DNA from 3 places in the Piscinibacter sp. HJYY11 genome. Region 3 is predicted to be linked to each of the others. Evidence: predicted binding sites of a transcription regulator. Region 3 holds the regulator's gene; each other region holds the start of a gene.
What was found. The regulator HrcA, encoded in region 3, represses chaperone genes, less so after heat shock. The targets are predictions, from matches to a motif close to TTAGCACTCNNNNNNNNNGAGTGCTAA.
Positions count from the first base shown of each region.

Region 1 (5,740 bases), 2.1 Mb from region 3:
TCAACTGCCTGGTCGAGCAGCACATCGACGCCAAGATGGCCCGTACCGCCTGGCGCCCCACCGCCAAGGGCGAACTCACGAACACGCAGGCGCTCGTCTTCTCGGCTGTGTTGTGCGCCATTGGCAGCGCGCTGCTGTACTGGCTGGTCAACCCGCTGACCATGTGGCTGACCTTCGCCACCTTCGTGGGCTACGCCGTGATCTACACCGTGGTGCTGAAGCCGCTGACCCCGCAGAACATCGTGATCGGCGGCGCGTCGGGCGCGATGCCGCCGGTGCTCGGCTGGGCCGCGATGCGAGGCGACGTAGGCCCCGAGGCGCTGATGCTGTGCCTCATCATCTTCCTGTGGACGCCGCCGCACTTCTGGGCGCTCGCCCTCTACCGCGTCGAAGACTACCGGCGGGCCGGCCTGCCGATGCTGCCCGTGACCCACGGCAACGAGTTCACGCGGCTGCAGGTGCTGCTCTACACCTTCGTGCTCTTCGCCGCGACGCTTTTGCCCTTCGTCTTCGGCATGAGCGGCGTGGTCTACCTGGTGTCGGCCGTGCTGCTCGGCGCCGGTTTCATCGGCTATGCATGGCGGCTGTGGCGCAACTACTCCGATGCGCTCGCCCGCAGCACCTTCCGATTCTCGATCGTGCACCTGTCGCTGCTGTTCGCGGCCTTGCTGCTCGACCACTACCTGGCCCCGCTGCTGTGACCACCCGTCGACTCACCCTCCTCGCCGCCCTTGCATCAGGCGCTCTGCTGGCCGGCTGCGACAAGCTCGCCGGCGGCAAGCCCAGTTTCAAGGCCATCGACATCACCGGCGCCGACTATGGCAAGGCGCTCTCGCTGCCCGACCAGGACGGCAAGACCCGCACCCTGGCCGACTTCAAGGGCAAGGTGACGGTCGTGTTCTTCGGCTACACCCAATGCCCCGACGTGTGCCCCACGACGATGGCCGAGCTGGCGCAGGTCAAGAAGGCCCTGGGAGCCGACGGCGACAAGGTGCAGGGCGTCTTCATCTCCGTCGACCCCGAGCGCGACACGCCCGAGCGCCTCAAGGCCTACATGCAGGGCTTCGACCCGAGCTTCATCGCGCTGCGCGGCACGCCCGAGCAGACAGCGGCCGCCGCGAAGGATTTCCGCGTGTACTACTCGAAGGTGCCCGGCAAGGCCGAAGGCAGCTACACGATGGACCACACCGCCGGCTCGTACATCTTCGACGCCACGGGCCGGCTGAGGCTCTTCACCCGATATGGCGACAAGGACGGCACTGCCAACCTGACGGCCGACATCAAGGCCCTGCTCCACAACGCGTGACAAATAAAAACGGCCCCGAGGGGCCGTTTTGCATGGGCTTCGGACGCTCAGGCGTCTTGTGCCAGCGCCTTGCGCATCTTCTTCATCGCCGCCACTTCGATCTGGCGGATGCGCTCGGCGCTGACGCCGTATTCGCTCGCCAGGTCGTGCAGCGTCATGCCGCCGGAGCTGTCGTCGTTGACCTTGAGCCAGCGCTCCTCGACGATGCGGCGGCTGCGAGCGTCGAGCGCGTCGAGCGCCTGGGCAATGCCGTCGCTGGCCAGCCAGTCGCGGCGGTGGCTCTCGATCACGCGCGTGGGTTCGGTGCTGTCGTCGGCGAGGTAGGCGATGGGCGCATAGCTTTCTTCCCCGTCGTCGGACTGCGGCTCCAGCGCCACGTCGCCGCCGGACATGCGGGTTTCCATCTCCAGCACTTCCTCGCGCTTCACGTTCAGGCGCTCGGCCACCGTGTCCGCCTCGCCCTGCGTCAGGGTGCTGCGGTGGGTGGCGCCGTCGACCGACTCTTCCTTCAGGCTCTGCTTCATCGAGCGCAGGTTGAAGAACAGCTTGCGCTGGGCCTTGGTCGTGGCCACCTTCACCATGCGCCAGTTGCGCAGGATGTACTCGTGGATCTCGGCCTTGATCCAATGCATGGCGTAGCTCACCAGGCGCACGCCCTGGTCGGGGTCGAAGCGCTTGACGGCTTTCATCAGGCCGACGTTGCCTTCCTGGATCAGGTCCCCGTGGGGCAGTCCATAGCCGAGGTACTGGCGCGAGATCGACACCACCAGGCGCAGGTGCGAGAGCACCAGCTTCCCGGCGGACTCGACGTCACCGTGCTCGCGCAGCTTGCGGGCGTGGGTGTGTTCTTCCTCCTGCGTGAGCAGGGGGATGCGGTTCACGGCCGAGATGTACGCGTCGAGGTTGCCGAGCGACGGCACCAGCGACCACGGGTCCCGGACGGTCAGAGCAGATGCGGTGGAAGCGTTCATGGACATCTCAGACACCCTCCAGTGGAGTTCGTTCCGCAGATATTAGCACTCGATGATTGAGAGTGCTGATCGCGGCGATTGCATGGCTGTATGTGAGTGAATACTCTTCTAATGGTCCAAGTCCGTGCTAGCCAAATCTGGTCTCAGCCCCTTCCAGCACCGAATCGACCACCGACAGCAACTCGGCCACGCTGACCGGCTTGGTGAGGTAGTGGAAGGCCCCCGCCTGCATCGCCCCCTCGATCTGCGAGGCCAGGGCGTCGGCCGAGACCACCACCACGGGAATTTCCGCCGTGGAGGCATCTGACTTCAGATGGCGCAGCAACTCCAGCCCGTCGATGTCGGGCAGGTGCATGTCGAGCAGCACCAGGTCCGGCCGCTGGGTGCGGATGGCCGCCAGGCCATCCAGGCCCGTGACGGAGACGCTGAAGTGCACCTGCGGCCGGCGCAGCAGGATGCCGCGCATCACCTCGACGTTGGTCTCGTTGTCTTCGACGTAGTGCACGCGCCGCTGGTGGTAGGTGGTGGAGCCTTCGTTCAAGGCATCGAGCGGCCCCGGCGCGGTGTCGGGCCGGTCGGCACGGGGCAGGGTCAGTATGAACGACGAGCCGGCGCCGGCCATACTGCGGGCCCGCAGCGCACCCCCCATCAGCTCGGCCAGGCGCTGGCTGATGACGAGCCCGATGCCCGTGCCTTCCATGCCCGAGCGTTCGCGGCCCAGGCGGTTGAAGGGCTGGAAGAGCTGCTCGAGCTGCTGCGACGTCATGCCGAGCCCGGTGTCGGACACCACGATCTCGATCACGTCGATCTGGACGCAGCGCGCCGTGATGTGGATGCGGCCGCCGTCGCTGTTGTACTTGACGGCGTTGGACAGCAGGTTGATCAGGATCTGCTTGACGCGGGTGCTGTCGCCGATGACACGTGCGGCGTCGTCCGGCACGTCTTGCGTGACCTGGATGTTGCGGCGCCGGGCGTCCTGCTCGACGAGCGGCAGGGCGCTCGCGATGACCTCGCGCAGGTCCAGCCGGTCGGGCTGCAGGTTGAGCGTGCCCGACTCGATGCGCGACAGGTCCAGCACGTCGTTGATCATGTCCAGCAGGTGCCAGCCGGCGCCCTGGATCTGCGCCACCCAGGGCCGCTGCGCCGCGGGCAGCGGGTGGTTCTGGTCGAGCTCGAGCAGCTGCGCAAAGCCCAGCATCGCGTTGAGCGGCGTGCGCAGCTCGTGGCTCATGCGCGAAAGGAACTCGCTCTTGGCCAGGTTGGCCGCCTCGGCGATCTCTCGAGCGCGCTCCGCCTCGGCGAGCCGCAGGTGCTCGGTGATGTCTTCCACCACGCCGACGATGCGGTAGGGCGCGCCCTGCGCGTCGCGCAGCAGCGTGCCCACCGACTGGGCCCACACCATGCGCCTGTCGCGCGTGAGGTAGCGGGCCTGGCGGCGGTACATGGGGATGTCGCCACGCACCAGCTGCGCTGAGAGCTCGATGTGCTGCGGCCGGTCTTCGGGGTGGGTGAGCGTGGCCAGGTCCATGCCCATCAGCTCGTCGGCGCTGTAGCCCGTGAGCTCGCAGAAGCGGGGGTTGACCTGCTGAACATGGCCCTGAAGGTCGGTGTAGACCACGCCGATGGGCACGTTGTTGAGGATGTTGCGGAAGCGCTGCTCGCTCTCGCGCAGGTCGACCTCGGTGCGCTCGCGCTCGGCGATCTCGCGCTGCAAGGCGGCGGTGCGGTCCTGCACCGCGGCCTCGATGCGGCGGGTGCGGCCGGTCACGGTGAGCAGCAGGGCGCCCAGCATCGCGGTGGCGAGCAGGCCGACCAGCGAGAAGAGCAGTGCATCGAGCTCGCGCAAGTCGGGCATCTCGCTGCGCAGGGCCGAGATGCGCAGGTCCCACTGTCGCCCGGCGAAAGCCAGCGGCCGCACATGCAGCAGGTCGTTCTGCACCGTTTCGCAACCGGCGGGGCCGGCCAGGCGGCGGCGCGTGGCGACGGGGTCGGTGTCGACGATGCAGACCTTCAGGTAGTGCGGCAGGCTGGAGCGGAACGACGCGAGCGCCGCATCCATGCGCAAGGTGACGAAGACGATGCCACGCGCGGCGCTGGTGCGCTCGCTCACGGTCGTGGGCAGCCCGCGGTACAGGGCCTGGTAGATGACGACGATGGTTTCGTCGCCCAGGTTCTGCGTGGCACGGAAGCCGGCGGTGGCGGCCGGGCTGTCGGTGCGCACGGCGGCGTCGACGGCTGCGCGCGCTTCGGGGATCGAGCGGATGTTGACGCCGAGGGCGCCCGCGTTGACCTCGTAGGGCTCGATGTAGCGCATGACCGCGAGCCGGTCGTCGGCGATCGAGCCGCTGTCCTTGCGGTCGAAGACGGTGAACGCCGGGAAGTCGGTGGCCCGCACCTGCGCCTCGTAGGCAGCCGCTTCGGGCCTCATCATCAGCTCGGCCCAGCCCATGGCTTGCAACTGCGACCCGGGCGTGAGCCAGGCCATGGTCGCGCGGCGCATCTCATCGCGCGTCACGCTGTCGGAGGCGAGGAAGACGCCACGGATCGCCTCCAGCGCATGCAGCGGATACTGCATCCGGGCCGCCAGGCTCGACGACGCATGCACCGCGTCGCGCTCGAAGCTCGCCAGCATGCGGGCGTCGGCCCAGCGGGCGATCTGCTTCACACCGAGGGCGGTCAACACGGTGGCCACGACGAGCGTGAAGCCGACGGTCCAGCGCCGCGACACCCATTCGCTGCGCGGCTGGCCGATGAGCGTGAGCACGGCCGGCGCGCCGATCAGCACACCGAGCGTGTCACCCGAGGCCCACACGCACCAGGTGAACCAGAGGGTGTCGGCCGGGTGCCCGAGGAAGAGGTACATCGTGAGCACGCCAACGGTCGCGCTCACGGTGCAGGAGGCCACGGCGCCCAGCCCGAAGAAGACGAGGATGTCGTGCGGCTCGCTCAGGGTGAGCGGATGGCTGGCGAAGCGCCTCACCAGCAAGGCGCCCACCCACGCCTGCAGCGTGGCGCCGAGCGCCATGCACAGCGGCGCGAGGACCAAGGGGCCGAGCGTCGCCTCGCCATGCTGCAAGGCCATCAGCATGTTGATGGACAGCGAGCCCAGCGCCACGCCGGCCAGCATGCGCCAGCCGAAGGTCAGGACGCTCGCGAGCGCAATGCCGGCGGCGGGGTACAGGGGGGAGGCGTAGCCCGGCGGAATGGCCAGCCACAGCGCCATCCAGCCCGCGATGCCATAGGCCAGCGCCGTGCCGACCAGCGCGAGCGGCCAGTGGGGCGTTGGTCGAAAAGGCGCTGCAGGCGTCATCGGGCGTTCACTGGCGTGGGGGGTGCGGCGCATGAAGGCCGCAGGTCACGGTTGCGGCCGAGCCTACCACCCAGAGCCCCGCGCCGGCATGCGGCAAGCGAGGGTGCCAACCGCCCGGATTTGCGGCCAAACGGGCGGGTCAGACGTTGAACA
Region 1 is NZ_JAERQZ010000001.1:4,480,674-4,486,413, forward strand. Features, by position in the region: gene cyoE (heme o synthase) at 1-701, shown strand, start outside; gene JI745_RS21050 (SCO family protein) at 698-1,306, shown strand; gene rpoH (RNA polymerase sigma factor RpoH) at 1,354-2,277, opposite strand; gene JI745_RS21060 (CHASE domain-containing protein) at 2,405-5,620, opposite strand; gene ychF (redox-regulated ATPase YchF) at 5,727-5,740, opposite strand, start outside.
Region 1: the regulator HrcA is predicted to act here: its motif matches at 2,320-2,346, upstream of rpoH (RNA polymerase sigma factor RpoH).

Region 2 (5,740 bases), 2.0 Mb from region 3:
TTCGGCCCCTACCTCGTGGGCGGCGGGATCGCGGCCATGTTCTTCGGCCAGACCTTCACCCGCGCGCTGTGGTCGATGTCCTGATCCCGTTTCGCATCGGGCTCACCGGCGGCATCGGCAGCGGCAAGAGCACGGTTGCTCGCCTCTTGGTCGAGCGCGGCGCGGCACTGATCGACACAGACGCCATCGCGCGTGCGCTGGCATTGCCCGGTGGCGCAGCCATCGAGGCGATCCGCTTGGAGTTCGGCGCCAGCGTCATCGATCCTGAAGGCGGCCTCGACCGCGCCCGCATGCGCGAGTTGGTCTTCGCCGACGCCAACGCAAAGAGCCGCCTCGAAGCCATCCTTCACCCGATGATCGGCCTGGAGTGCAACCGGCAGGCCCTGGAAGCTGCCGGCAAGACCACCGTCTTCGACGTTCCGCTCCTGGTCGAGTCTTCGCACTGGCGCACGCGGGTCGACCGCGTCCTGGTGATCGATTGCTCGAACGAGACGCAAGTCGCCCGGGTGATGAGCCGCTCGGGCTGGTCGCGCGAGGCGGTACTCGCCGTCATCGGCCAGCAGGCCAGCCGCGAGCGCCGCCGAGCCTGCGCCGACGCCGTCATCCACAACGACGGCCTCACGCTCGACGAGCTTGCACAGCAAGTGGACATGCTGCTGGCCCGGTGGGCCCCTGTGGAACAATCCCGCCGGTCGAGCGGAGCGCGTCCAACTTGATCCTCTACGAGTACCCCTTCAACGAAAGCATCCGCACCATGCTGCGGCTCGAACACCTGTTCGACCGGCTGGGCCGCCTGATGCCGCGTGACGAGACGGTCGACCACCACTACGCGCTCGCCACGTTGTTCGAGATCATGGACGTCGCCTCGCGCGCCGATCTCAAATCCGATCTGCTCAAAGACCTCGAGCGCCAGCGCAGCCAGCTCAACAGCTACCGCGGCAACCCGTCCGTGTCCGACGCCATGCTCGATCAGGTCATCGGCACGATCGACCACGCCTTCAACGGTCTCAATCAACTGCCCGGCAAGGCCGGACACGCGCTCACCAGCAACGAATGGCTGATGAGCGTGCGCAGCCGCATCAGCATTCCCGGCGGCACCTGCGAGTTCGACCTGCCGGCCTACTACGCCTGGCAACAACAGCCCCCGGCCCGCCGCCGTGCCGACCTCAACCAGTGGGTGAGCACCTTGATGTCCCTGGCGGAAGCCTTGAAGGTCCTCCTGAGCCTGCTGCGTGACGCGGGCACGCCGCACAAGGTCGTGACGCAAGGCGGCCAGTTCCAGCAGAGCCTGCCTGCCGGCCGCGTGTTCAATCTGCTGCGCCTGCGCATCGATCCGGCTGCGCAGCTGATTCCCGAGATCAGCGGCCACCGCCTGATGGTGCTGGTGCGCCTGATGCGGCAGGACGCCGAAGGTCGCTTGAAACCCGCCGGCGTCGACACCAGCTTCGAACTCACCCTGTGCTCTTGAGCATCGAGAGATGAGTTCCGACACGCCTTCTTCTTCGGCGAAGCGCCGAATCGTCACCTGCCCGACCTGCGGCGGCGAAAGCGTCTATTCCCCTGAAAATGCCTACCGGCCTTTTTGCAGCGAGCGCTGCAAGAACGTCGACTTCGGCGCTTGGGCCAGCGAAAGCTACCGTGTGCCCGCCCGCCCGCCCGCGCCTGGTGAGCCGGGGGAGGACCTCCCGGCCGAACCCGGGGCGACGCCTCGCCTGCCCTCTTGAAAGCGCTTCGCGCGCCCCTATAATTCCGCCTGCTAGCACTCGACGAACTCGAGTGCTAACGAAATTGCCGATCCCGCCCCTGGCGGGCGCGCAGGCAAAGTACATGAGCACAAACTTCCGTGCTCATCCCATTCAGAACTCGGCTTTGAGTCCTCAAGGAGATGCTATGAAACTTCGTCCGTTGCACGATCGCGTGATCGTCAAGCGCCTGGAAAACGAAACCAAGACCGCCTCGGGCATCGTGATCCCCGACAACGCCGCCGAGAAGCCCGACCAGGGCGAAGTGCTGGCCGTCGGCCCCGGCAAGCGCAACGAGAAGGGCGACTTCGTGGCCCTGAACATCAAGGTGGGCGACCGCGTCCTGTTCGGCAAGTACAGCGGCCAGACCGTCAAGGTCGATGGCGACGAGCTCCTGGTGATGCGCGAGGAAGACCTCTTCGCCGTGGTCGAGAAGTAATCCTTCTCCCTGCACCAGCCCAACCAACATCCCAATTTCGGAGAGATAAAACATGGCAGCAAAAGACGTGGTCTTCGGCGGTGAAGCCCGTGCCCGCATGGTCGAAGGCGTGAACATCCTGGCCAACGCGGTCAAGGTGACCCTGGGCCCCAAGGGCCGCAACGTGGTGCTCGAGCGCTCCTTCGGCGCGCCCACCGTCACCAAGGACGGTGTGTCGGTCGCCAAGGAAATCGAGCTCAAGGACAAGCTTCAGAACATGGGCGCCCAGATGGTCAAGGAAGTCGCTTCCAAGACCAGCGACAACGCCGGTGACGGCACCACCACCGCGACCGTGCTGGCCCAGGCCATCGTGCGCGAAGGCATGAAGTACGTGGCCGCCGGCATGAACCCGATGGACCTGAAGCGCGGCATCGACAAGGCGGTGACCGCCCTGGTCGAGCAGCTGAAGAAGGCTTCGAAGGCCACCACCACCAGCAAGGAAATCGCCCAGGTCGGCTCGATCTCCGCCAACAGCGACGAGTCCATCGGCAAGATCATTGCCGACGCGATGGACAAGGTCGGCAAGGAAGGCGTGATCACGGTCGAAGACGGCAAGTCGCTCGACAGCGAACTCGAAGTCGTCGAAGGCATGCAGTTCGATCGCGGCTACCTGTCGCCCTACTTCATCAACAACCCCGAGAAGCAGGCCGCCCTGCTCGACAACCCCTTCGTCTTGCTCTACGACAAGAAGGTCAGCAACATCCGTGACCTGCTGCCCACGCTGGAGCAAGTCGCCAAGGCCGGCCGTCCGCTGCTGATCATTGCCGAAGAAGTCGAAGGCGAAGCGCTGGCCACCTTGGTGGTCAACACCATCCGCGGCATCCTGAAGGTCGTGGCCGTCAAGGCCCCTGGCTTCGGCGACCGCCGCAAGGCCATGCTGGAAGACATCGCCATCCTGACCGGCGGCAAGGTCATCGCCGAAGAAGTCGGCCTGACGCTTGAGAAGGTCACGCTGGCCGACCTCGGCCAGGCCAAGCGCGTCGAAGTGGGCAAGGAAAACACCACCATCATCGACGGCGCCGGCGCCCCTGCCGACATCGAAGCCCGCGTCAAGCAGATCCGCGTGCAGATCGAAGAAGCCACCAGCGACTACGACCGCGAGAAGCTGCAAGAGCGCGTCGCCAAGCTGGCTGGCGGTGTGGCCGTCATCAAGGTCGGTGCGGCCACCGAAGTCGAGATGAAGGAAAAGAAGGCCCGCGTCGAAGACGCCCTGCACGCCACCCGCGCTGCCGTGGAAGAAGGCATCGTCGCCGGTGGCGGCGTGGCCCTGCTGCGTGCTCGCCAGGCGGCCGGCACCATCAAGGGTGACAACGCCGACCAGGAAGCCGGCGTCAAGCTGATCCTGAAGGCCATCGAAGCCCCGCTTCGCGAGATCGTCGCCAACGCTGGTGGCGAGCCGAGCGTGGTGATCAATGCCGTGCTGAACGGCAAGGGCAACTACGGCTTCAATGCCGCCAACGACACCTACGGCGACATGATCGAGATGGGCATTCTCGACCCGACCAAGGTGACCCGCACTGCGCTGCAAAACGCCGCGTCGGTCGCTTCGCTGATGCTGACGACCGAAGCCATGGTCGCCGAGTCCCCGAAGGACGACGCACCGGCCGCCGGCGGTGGCATGGGCGGGATGGGTGGCATGGGCGGCATGGGCATGGACATGTAAGACGTCCAGGCCTGGCGGCTGCTCTTCAAGAGCAACGCCTCCTGCAAAGGGCTGCTTCGGCAGCCCTTTTTTCTTGGGCTGCAAGTTCGGGCAGTGGCACCGCTTGCAGCCGCGGAGGCGGCCCGGGTGCCGCACATGCCGCGTGCGGCACGCACAGGTCGATGCGGCGCAGGTTGGCCACGCGATCGTACGGCGCGGTCTCAAAACTCGGGGCGCAGCCGCCAGCGCTCACCTGCACCACCAGGTCCGGCGAGGTTTCGCCCCGCCGCTGGCGGAAGCGAAAGAGATACCGCCCCTGCGCGTCCGTCATCGCCTGTCCGAGTTGCTCGCGCAGACCCGTGCCGCGGTACGCCCCGCCGGCCGATTCGCTCGCACTGCGGTGGTAGCGCTCGAAGCGCAGCAGCACCGACGCGGCCGGCGCCGTGTCGCAGGTCTGCCGCATCAGCTGGTCGCGCAGCTGGGCGATGGCACCGAGCTCCGTACGGGTCAGGATGGTGGCGCCTGCCTCCATCGCATGCGCGTGAAAAGGCACCCGCCCCACCGACGCCTGCAGCATGCGCACTGCCGTCTCCTGGTCCGCCTCGCATCGGTCGGCATCGTCGAGCCGGGATTCGAAGCGCAGCCCGATCGCCGCGCCCGGCAGGCCGTTGGGCAGCACCAGGGGGCTCAGGTCGGCATGCAGGCCTGGCGTGTGCCGCCAGCGCTGCGGGTAGAGCTTGCCGATCACCGCCTCGAGCGCTGGGTAGCGCGCGCACACCGCGGGCACGTCGACCGGGGCATCGATCACCAGGTAGTCGTCGCGCCGCGGGTTGAAGGGCGTGGCCGCCTCGTGCGTCGTCACCTCGCCGTACACCACATGTTCGCAGCGACTGATCGGCATCGAGCAGTCGAGCACGAGGTCGTCATAACTTTCATCGAGCCCGCCGTCGTTGGAGCCGATCTCCACACGCAGCAGCCCGGCCTCGACATTCGGCAGGCCGAGCCGCAGCATCGACTCGCGCCAGCCCTGCCGCGTCGGACGGTGCTGCACCTGCAGCGTCCATTGCGCACCTCTCACATACAGGCGCTGCCCCACCACGCCGTCGTGCACGCCGTTGCCCACGTCCGCACCCTCGACGACGACGCGCTGCGCGTAGGCCGCGTCGCGCGCACGCACCCGCACCGTCCAGCTGCCTTGCATGGTGATGGCCATGTCTGAGTCCTCCTGAAGCTGACCTGAAGCACCGGATGGGCGTGCTCCAAAGACGCCCCACCCGGGGCTTGCACCATGGTCACGGGCCGCCACGGCCTTGTCCTTGAAGCGAGCTGAAACGTCCTGAATCGGCTCGGGACGGCCCGGGTTTGACAAGCACCCCCCGGGCCGCAAAATGGGACATGTCCGTCCCCCCGCTTCTCCAGCGCTTCGTCGACGACGAACTCCACCGCGCCGCGGACCTCATCTCCCGAACTTGCAGCGCCACGCTCGAGCAGCTGCGCCAGCCCCGCGACCACCTGCTCACCAGCAGCGAGCGGCAGCACTATTTCGAGCTGGTGCAGGTGCTGCAGTCGCAGCAAGGCGTCTACCAGAAGGCCTTCGTCGAAACCCTGCGCCGCCTGGTGCTGGCCGACATGGGGCCGGCGACGCAGGCCGAGGCCGGCAACGTCCGCCCCAGCGGGCTGCAGCTGATGGACGAGACCCGCGTCGAGTCCGACATCGAGATCTCGCGCGCCATCCAGCAGATCGACAGTGCCGCGGAATGGGAGCTGCGCGAGCTGCAGACCTTCACCTCCACGCTGCGCGGGCAGCCGCACGTCACGGCCGAGTCCAACCCCTTGCGGCCGCAGTCATATGCACGGGCCTTGTGGGAGGCGGGCACT
Region 2 is NZ_JAERQZ010000001.1:4,387,971-4,393,710, reverse strand. Features, by position in the region: gene JI745_RS20610 (A24 family peptidase) at 1-84, shown strand, start outside; gene coaE (dephospho-CoA kinase) at 69-716, shown strand; gene zapD (cell division protein ZapD) at 713-1,468, shown strand; gene JI745_RS20595 (DNA gyrase inhibitor YacG) at 1,479-1,724, shown strand; gene groES (co-chaperone GroES) at 1,891-2,181, shown strand; gene groL (chaperonin GroEL) at 2,234-3,883, shown strand; gene JI745_RS20580 (hypothetical protein) at 3,909-5,075, opposite strand; gene JI745_RS20575 (DUF1631 family protein) at 5,258-5,740, shown strand, end outside.
Region 2: the regulator HrcA is predicted to act here: its motif matches at 1,757-1,783, upstream of groES (co-chaperone GroES).

Region 3 (5,740 bases):
GGCACGCTCCAGGTCTTCCAGATCGGCCGCGGCATCGAGCGCACGCAGCTCGCCCTTCCATTGATCGAGCAGCGCCGGCAGCTCCGCCGGCGGGCGGCGGTAGCGCTTGGCAAGGCTCATCCAGGCCGAGAGGCGCTCATCCAGTTCGCGCAAGCGCTCGGGGTCCATCTCGGCGTGGCCGAGGTAGCTGGTGAGCGTGTGCGCGGCATCCTGCAATTGCGTCTGTGCGCTTTGCAGCACCTCGGCCACGTCGGCCAGGCGGCGGTCGTAGTCGGCCACGTCCTGCAGCGCGTCGACGGCGCGGCCCGTCAGGCCATCGGCGTTGACCTCGGCCTCGCTCACCGCGTCGAGCGCGGCCTGCGCGGCGTCCATCAGCGATTGAGCATTCGACAGGCGCTTGTGGTCGGCTTCCAGCTCGTCCCACTCGTCGGCGCCGGGCGCGAGCTTGTCGACCTCGCCGACCTGCCAGGCGAGGCGCTCGCGCTCGCGCTCCAGGTCGGCTTGCTGGGTGCGTGCCTTGGCGAGCGTATCGCCGGCCGCTTTCCACCGTTGGTAGGTGGCGACGAGCGCCGACGTGTCGACCCCGGCATAGGCATCGAGCAGGCCACGCACCGAGGCGGCGCGCGTGAGGCTCTGCCACGCGTGCTGGCCGTGGATGTCGACCAGGTGGTCGGCCGCCTCACGCAGCTGCGCCACCGTGGCCGGGCTGCCGTTGACCCATGCGCGGCTCTTCCCTTGCGCATCGATGACGCGGCGCAGCAGCAAGGTGTCGGCCACTTCGAAGCCGGCTTCGTCGAGCCAGCCCGCGAGGCTGGCGGGCGAGTCGAACTCGGCGCTGATCTCGGCCCGGGCCGCGCCCTCGCGCACCACGCCAGCATCACCTCGGCTGCCGAGCGCCAGCTGCAGCGCGTCGATCAGGATCGACTTGCCGGCCCCAGTCTCGCCGGTCAGCACCGAAAAACCACCCGCCAGTTCCACCTCCAGCGAGGTGACGATCACGAAATCTCGCAGCGACAGTCGGCGCAGCATTTCAATTCACCCCGGCGTTCCAGTGCAGTTTGCGACGCAGGGTCGCGTAGTAACTCCAGCCCCGCGGATGCAGGAAGCGCACCTGGTGCTTCGATCGCCGCACCACGATGCGGTCACCCGGCATCAGGCTCGCGAGGCTTTGCATGTCGAAGTTGACACTGGCATCACGCCCGTTCACCACTTCGATCAGGATGTCTTGCGTGTCGGGCAACACGATGGGCCGGTTCGACAGGTCGTGCGGCGCGATCGGCACCAGGAGCCAGCCGCCGATGCCCGGGTGCAGGATGGGCCCGCCCGCCGACAGCGCATACGCCGTCGAGCCGGTGGGTGAGGCGACGATCACGCCGTCGGCCCGCAGGTTGGCCACGAACTCCGTGCCCACGTCGACCTTCACTTCCAGCATGCCGGCGGTGGCACTGCGGCTCACCACCACGTCGTTCATCGCGAAGCCGTCGAAGATGCGCTGCTCGTCGCGCACCACGCTGCCTTCGAGCATGGTGCGGCGCTCTTCTTCATAGTCGCCGGCGATGATGGGGGCGAGCGCTTCGGCGTAGTGGCCGACCGGGATGTCGGTGATGAAGCCGAGCCGCCCCTGGTTGATGCCCACCATCGGCAGGTCGAACCTGGCGAGCTGGCGGGCGATGCCCAGCATGGTGCCGTCGCCGCCGACCACGATGGCCATGTCGCACTGCTTGCCGAGTTCGGCCGGGTTGAGCGCGTTGAAATCGGTGATGCCGGTGTTGAGCGCGGTCTCGCGCTCCAGCGACACCTCGAGCCCCTGGCGGGCCAGGAAATGCGCGATCTCTTCGAGCACCCCACGGATGCCACGGGCCTGGTACTTGCCCACGAGAGCAGCATGTCGAAAGCGGGACGGCATGCGAAGGATTACACCACGGCCGTCGGCAAATGAGATGTCAGCGTGGGTGTCAGCGGGCCCGCGACCTACAATGAAAAACCATGTTGGACGAGCGAGCCAGAACCCTCCTGAAAGCGCTGGTCGAGCGCTACATCGCCGACGGGCAGCCCGTCGGCTCGCGCACGCTTTCCAAGGCCTCGGGGCTCGACCTGTCGCCGGCCACCATCCGCAACGTGATGGCCGACTTGGAAGAGCTGGGCCTGATCGCCAGTCCGCACACCAGCGCCGGCCGCATCCCCACCGCCCGCGGCTACCGGCTGTTCGTCGACACCATGCTGACGGCGCAGCCCATCGACCTGAGCGCCGCCAGCGCCCCGCTCGAAACCCAGCTCCAGCCCGACCAGCCGCAGCGCGTGATCGCCAATGCGGCGCAGATGCTCAGCAGCCTCTCGAGCTTCGTCGGCGTGATCACCGCGCCACGCAAGGCCAGCGTGTTCCACCACATCGAGTTCCTGCGTCTCTCCGAACGCCGGGTGCTGGTGATCCTGGTGGCACCCGATGGCGACGTGCAGAACCGCGTCATCATGACCGCGCACGACTACACGCAGAGCGAGCTGATCGAGGCCAGCAACTACCTCACGCAGCAATACGCCGGTCTCACCATCGAAGAGGTGCGCGAGCGCCTGAAGCGCGAGGTCGACGTGTTGCGCGGCGAGATCGCCACCTTGATGCAGGCGGCGGTGCAGGCCGGCAGCGAGGCGATGGCCGACCAGCAGGAGCAGGTCGTCATCAGCGGCGAGCGCAACCTGCTCACCGTGCAGGACTTCTCCAGCGACATGGGATCCTTGCGCAAGCTCTTCGACCTCTTCGAGCAGAAGACGCAGCTCATGCGCCTCCTGGACGTGAGCAGCCGCGCCGAAGGCGTGCGCATCTACATCGGCGGCGAGAGCATGGTGGTGCCCTTCGAGGAGCTCTCGGTCGTGTCGGCGCCCTATGAGGTGAACGGCCAGGTCGTCGGCACGCTCGGTGTCATCGGCCCCACGCGCATGGCCTACGACCGCATGATCCAGATCGTCGACATCACGTCGCGGCTGGTGAGCAACGCCTTGAGCGTGAAGTAGGCGTCAAGTAGTCAGACGACGCTGCGGTGCCGCTCGATGCAGGTGGCGAGCACCTCGTCGCCCGCGCGTTGCCACCAGTTGTTCGCCGAGAAGATCTCCACTTCGCTGTAGCCGGCGAAGCCCTGCGCTTCCATCCAGCCACGGATCTTCGGGATCTCGATCACGCCGTCGCCCATCATCCCGCGGTCGTTCAGCGGGTCGGTGGTCGGCACCAGCCAGTCGCACACGTGGAAGGCGTGCAGGCGTCTTTTCCCGGCGCGCTCGATCTGCTGTTGCAGCTTCGGGTCCCACCACACGTGATAGACGTCGACGGCCACGCCGATCGCGCCGCTCTGTGACGGGTCCAGCGCGTCGCACACGTCGAGCGCCTGCTCCAGCGTGTTGATGCAGGCCCGCTCGGCCGCATAGGTCGGGTGCAGCGGCTCGATGGCGAGCGGCATCTGGCGCTGACGCGCCGCCTCCAGCAGCGTGGCGATGCCGTCGCGCACCACCTCGCGGGCGCCGGCGAGGTCCTTGTGCTGCGGCTTGCCATAGAGCGCCCCCGGCAGGCCGCCGACCACCAGCACCAGGCACGTGGCGTTCAGCTCGCAGGCTTCGTCGAGCGCGCGCAGGTTCTCGTCGGTCGCGTTCGGTTCGGTGAACATGCCGCCGCGGCAATAGCCTGACAGCTCGAGCCCGTGCGCGCGGATCGTGCGCGCTGTGTTGGCGAGCCCGGCCGCGGCCACCTGGTCTCGCCAGGGCGACACCGCACGGATGCCGTGCCGCGCACACGCATCGAGGATCTCGACCAGCCCCCAGTCCTTGCCGTGCTGCTTGCGCACGGTGGCGGTGTTGATCGAGAGCCAGCGGTGGTCTTGGCTGAAGTCGCGCATGGTCAGGCGTCCACGCCGTGCAGCGTCAGCAGCGCGCGCATGCGGTGCGTCGCGAGCTCCGGGTGCTCGATCAGCCCCGCCGCGTCGGCCAGGCGGAAGAGCTCCGCAAAGTGCGCCAACGAGCGTGTGCTCTGCTGCCCGCCCACCATCACGAAATGCGGCTGGTGCCCGTTGAGCCAGGCCATGAACACCACGCCGGTCTTGTAGAAGCGCGTGGGCGCCTTGAAGATGTGGCGCGAGAGCGGCACGGTCGGCGCCAGCAGTGCGTGGAAGCGCGCGTCGTCGCCTGCGGCGAGTGCCGCCAGCGCCGCGCTTGCCGCCGGCGCGATGGCGTCGAAGATGCCGAGCAATGCATCGCTCTGCCGGTGCGTGTCGACCTCGCCCACGCCGTCGCCCGCGATCAGCTCGGCGTAGTTGAAATCGTCCCCCGTGTACATGCGCACGCCTGCGGGCAGGCGGCGGCGCATCGCGATCTCCTTGTCCTTGTCGAGCAGCGAGATTTTGATGCCATCGACTTTGCCCGCATGCGCCGCGATGATGCCGAGCGCCGTGTCCATCGCCGCGTCCACGTTCGCGCTGCCCCAATAGCCAGACAGCGCCGGGTCGAACATGTCGCCCAGCCAGTGCAGGATCACCGGCTGCCGGGCCTGGCTCAGCACCCGGGCGTACACCCGCTCATAGTCGGCCGGGCTCTTGGCCACACGCGCCAGCGCCCGGCTCGCCATCACGATCAGCCGGCCGCCGAGTTGTTCGATCGCGGCCATCTGCTCTTCGTACGCGCGGATGACATCGTCGACGGTCTTCGCGGCGTCGGGCGACAGGTGGTCGGTGCCGCAGCCACTCGCCACCAGCGCACCGGGCACGTCGCGCGCCGCCTCGAGGCTGCGGCGAATCAGCTCCAGCGAAGTCGGCCAGTCGAGCCCCATGCCGCGTTGCGCGGTGTCCATCGCCTCGGCCACGCCCAAGCCCATGCCCCACAGGCGCTGGCGGTAGGCGATGGTCGTGTCCCAGTCGATCGCGCAGTCGAGCCACGGGTCGACGCTCGCGCGCGCATCGGCCACCACGTGCGCCGCCGAGAAGGCGATGCGGTTGAACTTCGTGCCGGGCTTCGCCGGCGTGATGCCCGCGGTGCCGCGCAGTTCGTAAGGCTTGAGCGTGCCGTCGCTCGCCGGCAGGTTGAGGCGCAACAAGGTCATGGCCGTGCCTTCCTCAGAACTTCAACGCCGGCACGTCGACCCAGCGCCGTTCCTTCCAGCTCTGCAGCGCGGCATCGACCAGCTGCACGCCCTTGGCACCCTCGGGCAGCGTCCACACATAGGGCGCGTCTTCGGCCACGTGGCGGATGAACGCTTCCCACTGGATCTTGAAGCCGTTGTCGTAGACCTGCGTGTCAGGCACTTCCTGCCACTGGTCGAAGAAGTTCATGGTCTGCTTCACGTCGGGGTTCCACACCGGGCGCGGCGTGGTCACGCGGCTCTGCGCGCGGCAGGTCTGCAGGCCGGCGACCGCCGAGCCATGCGTGCCGTCGACGTGGAAGGTCACGAGGTCGTCGCGCCGCACGCGCGTGGCCCAGCTCATCGTGAGCTGCGCCACCACCGGCTCGCCGTTGTGGCCCTTGAGCTGCGCGGTCGCATACGCTGCGTCGTCGGCGGTGGCCTGATAGGGTTGGCCCGCTTCGTCCCAGCGCTTGTCGATGTGCGTGGCGCCGAGGCAGGTGATGGACTGCACCTCGCCGAACAGGTTGTCGAGCACGTAGCGCCAGTGGCACATCATGTCGAGGATCATCCCGCCGCCTTCTTCCTTGCGGTAGTTCCAGCTCGGGCGCTGGATGGGCTGCAGGTCGCCTTCGAACACCCAGTAGC
Region 3 is NZ_JAERQZ010000001.1:2,353,790-2,359,529, reverse strand. Features, by position in the region: gene recN (DNA repair protein RecN) at 1-1,029, opposite strand, end outside; gene JI745_RS10745 (NAD kinase) at 1,031-1,906, opposite strand; gene hrcA (heat-inducible transcriptional repressor HrcA) at 1,987-3,006, shown strand; gene JI745_RS10735 (sugar phosphate isomerase/epimerase) at 3,018-3,878, opposite strand; gene JI745_RS10730 (dihydrodipicolinate synthase family protein) at 3,881-5,074, opposite strand; gene JI745_RS10725 (Gfo/Idh/MocA family protein) at 5,088-5,740, opposite strand, start outside.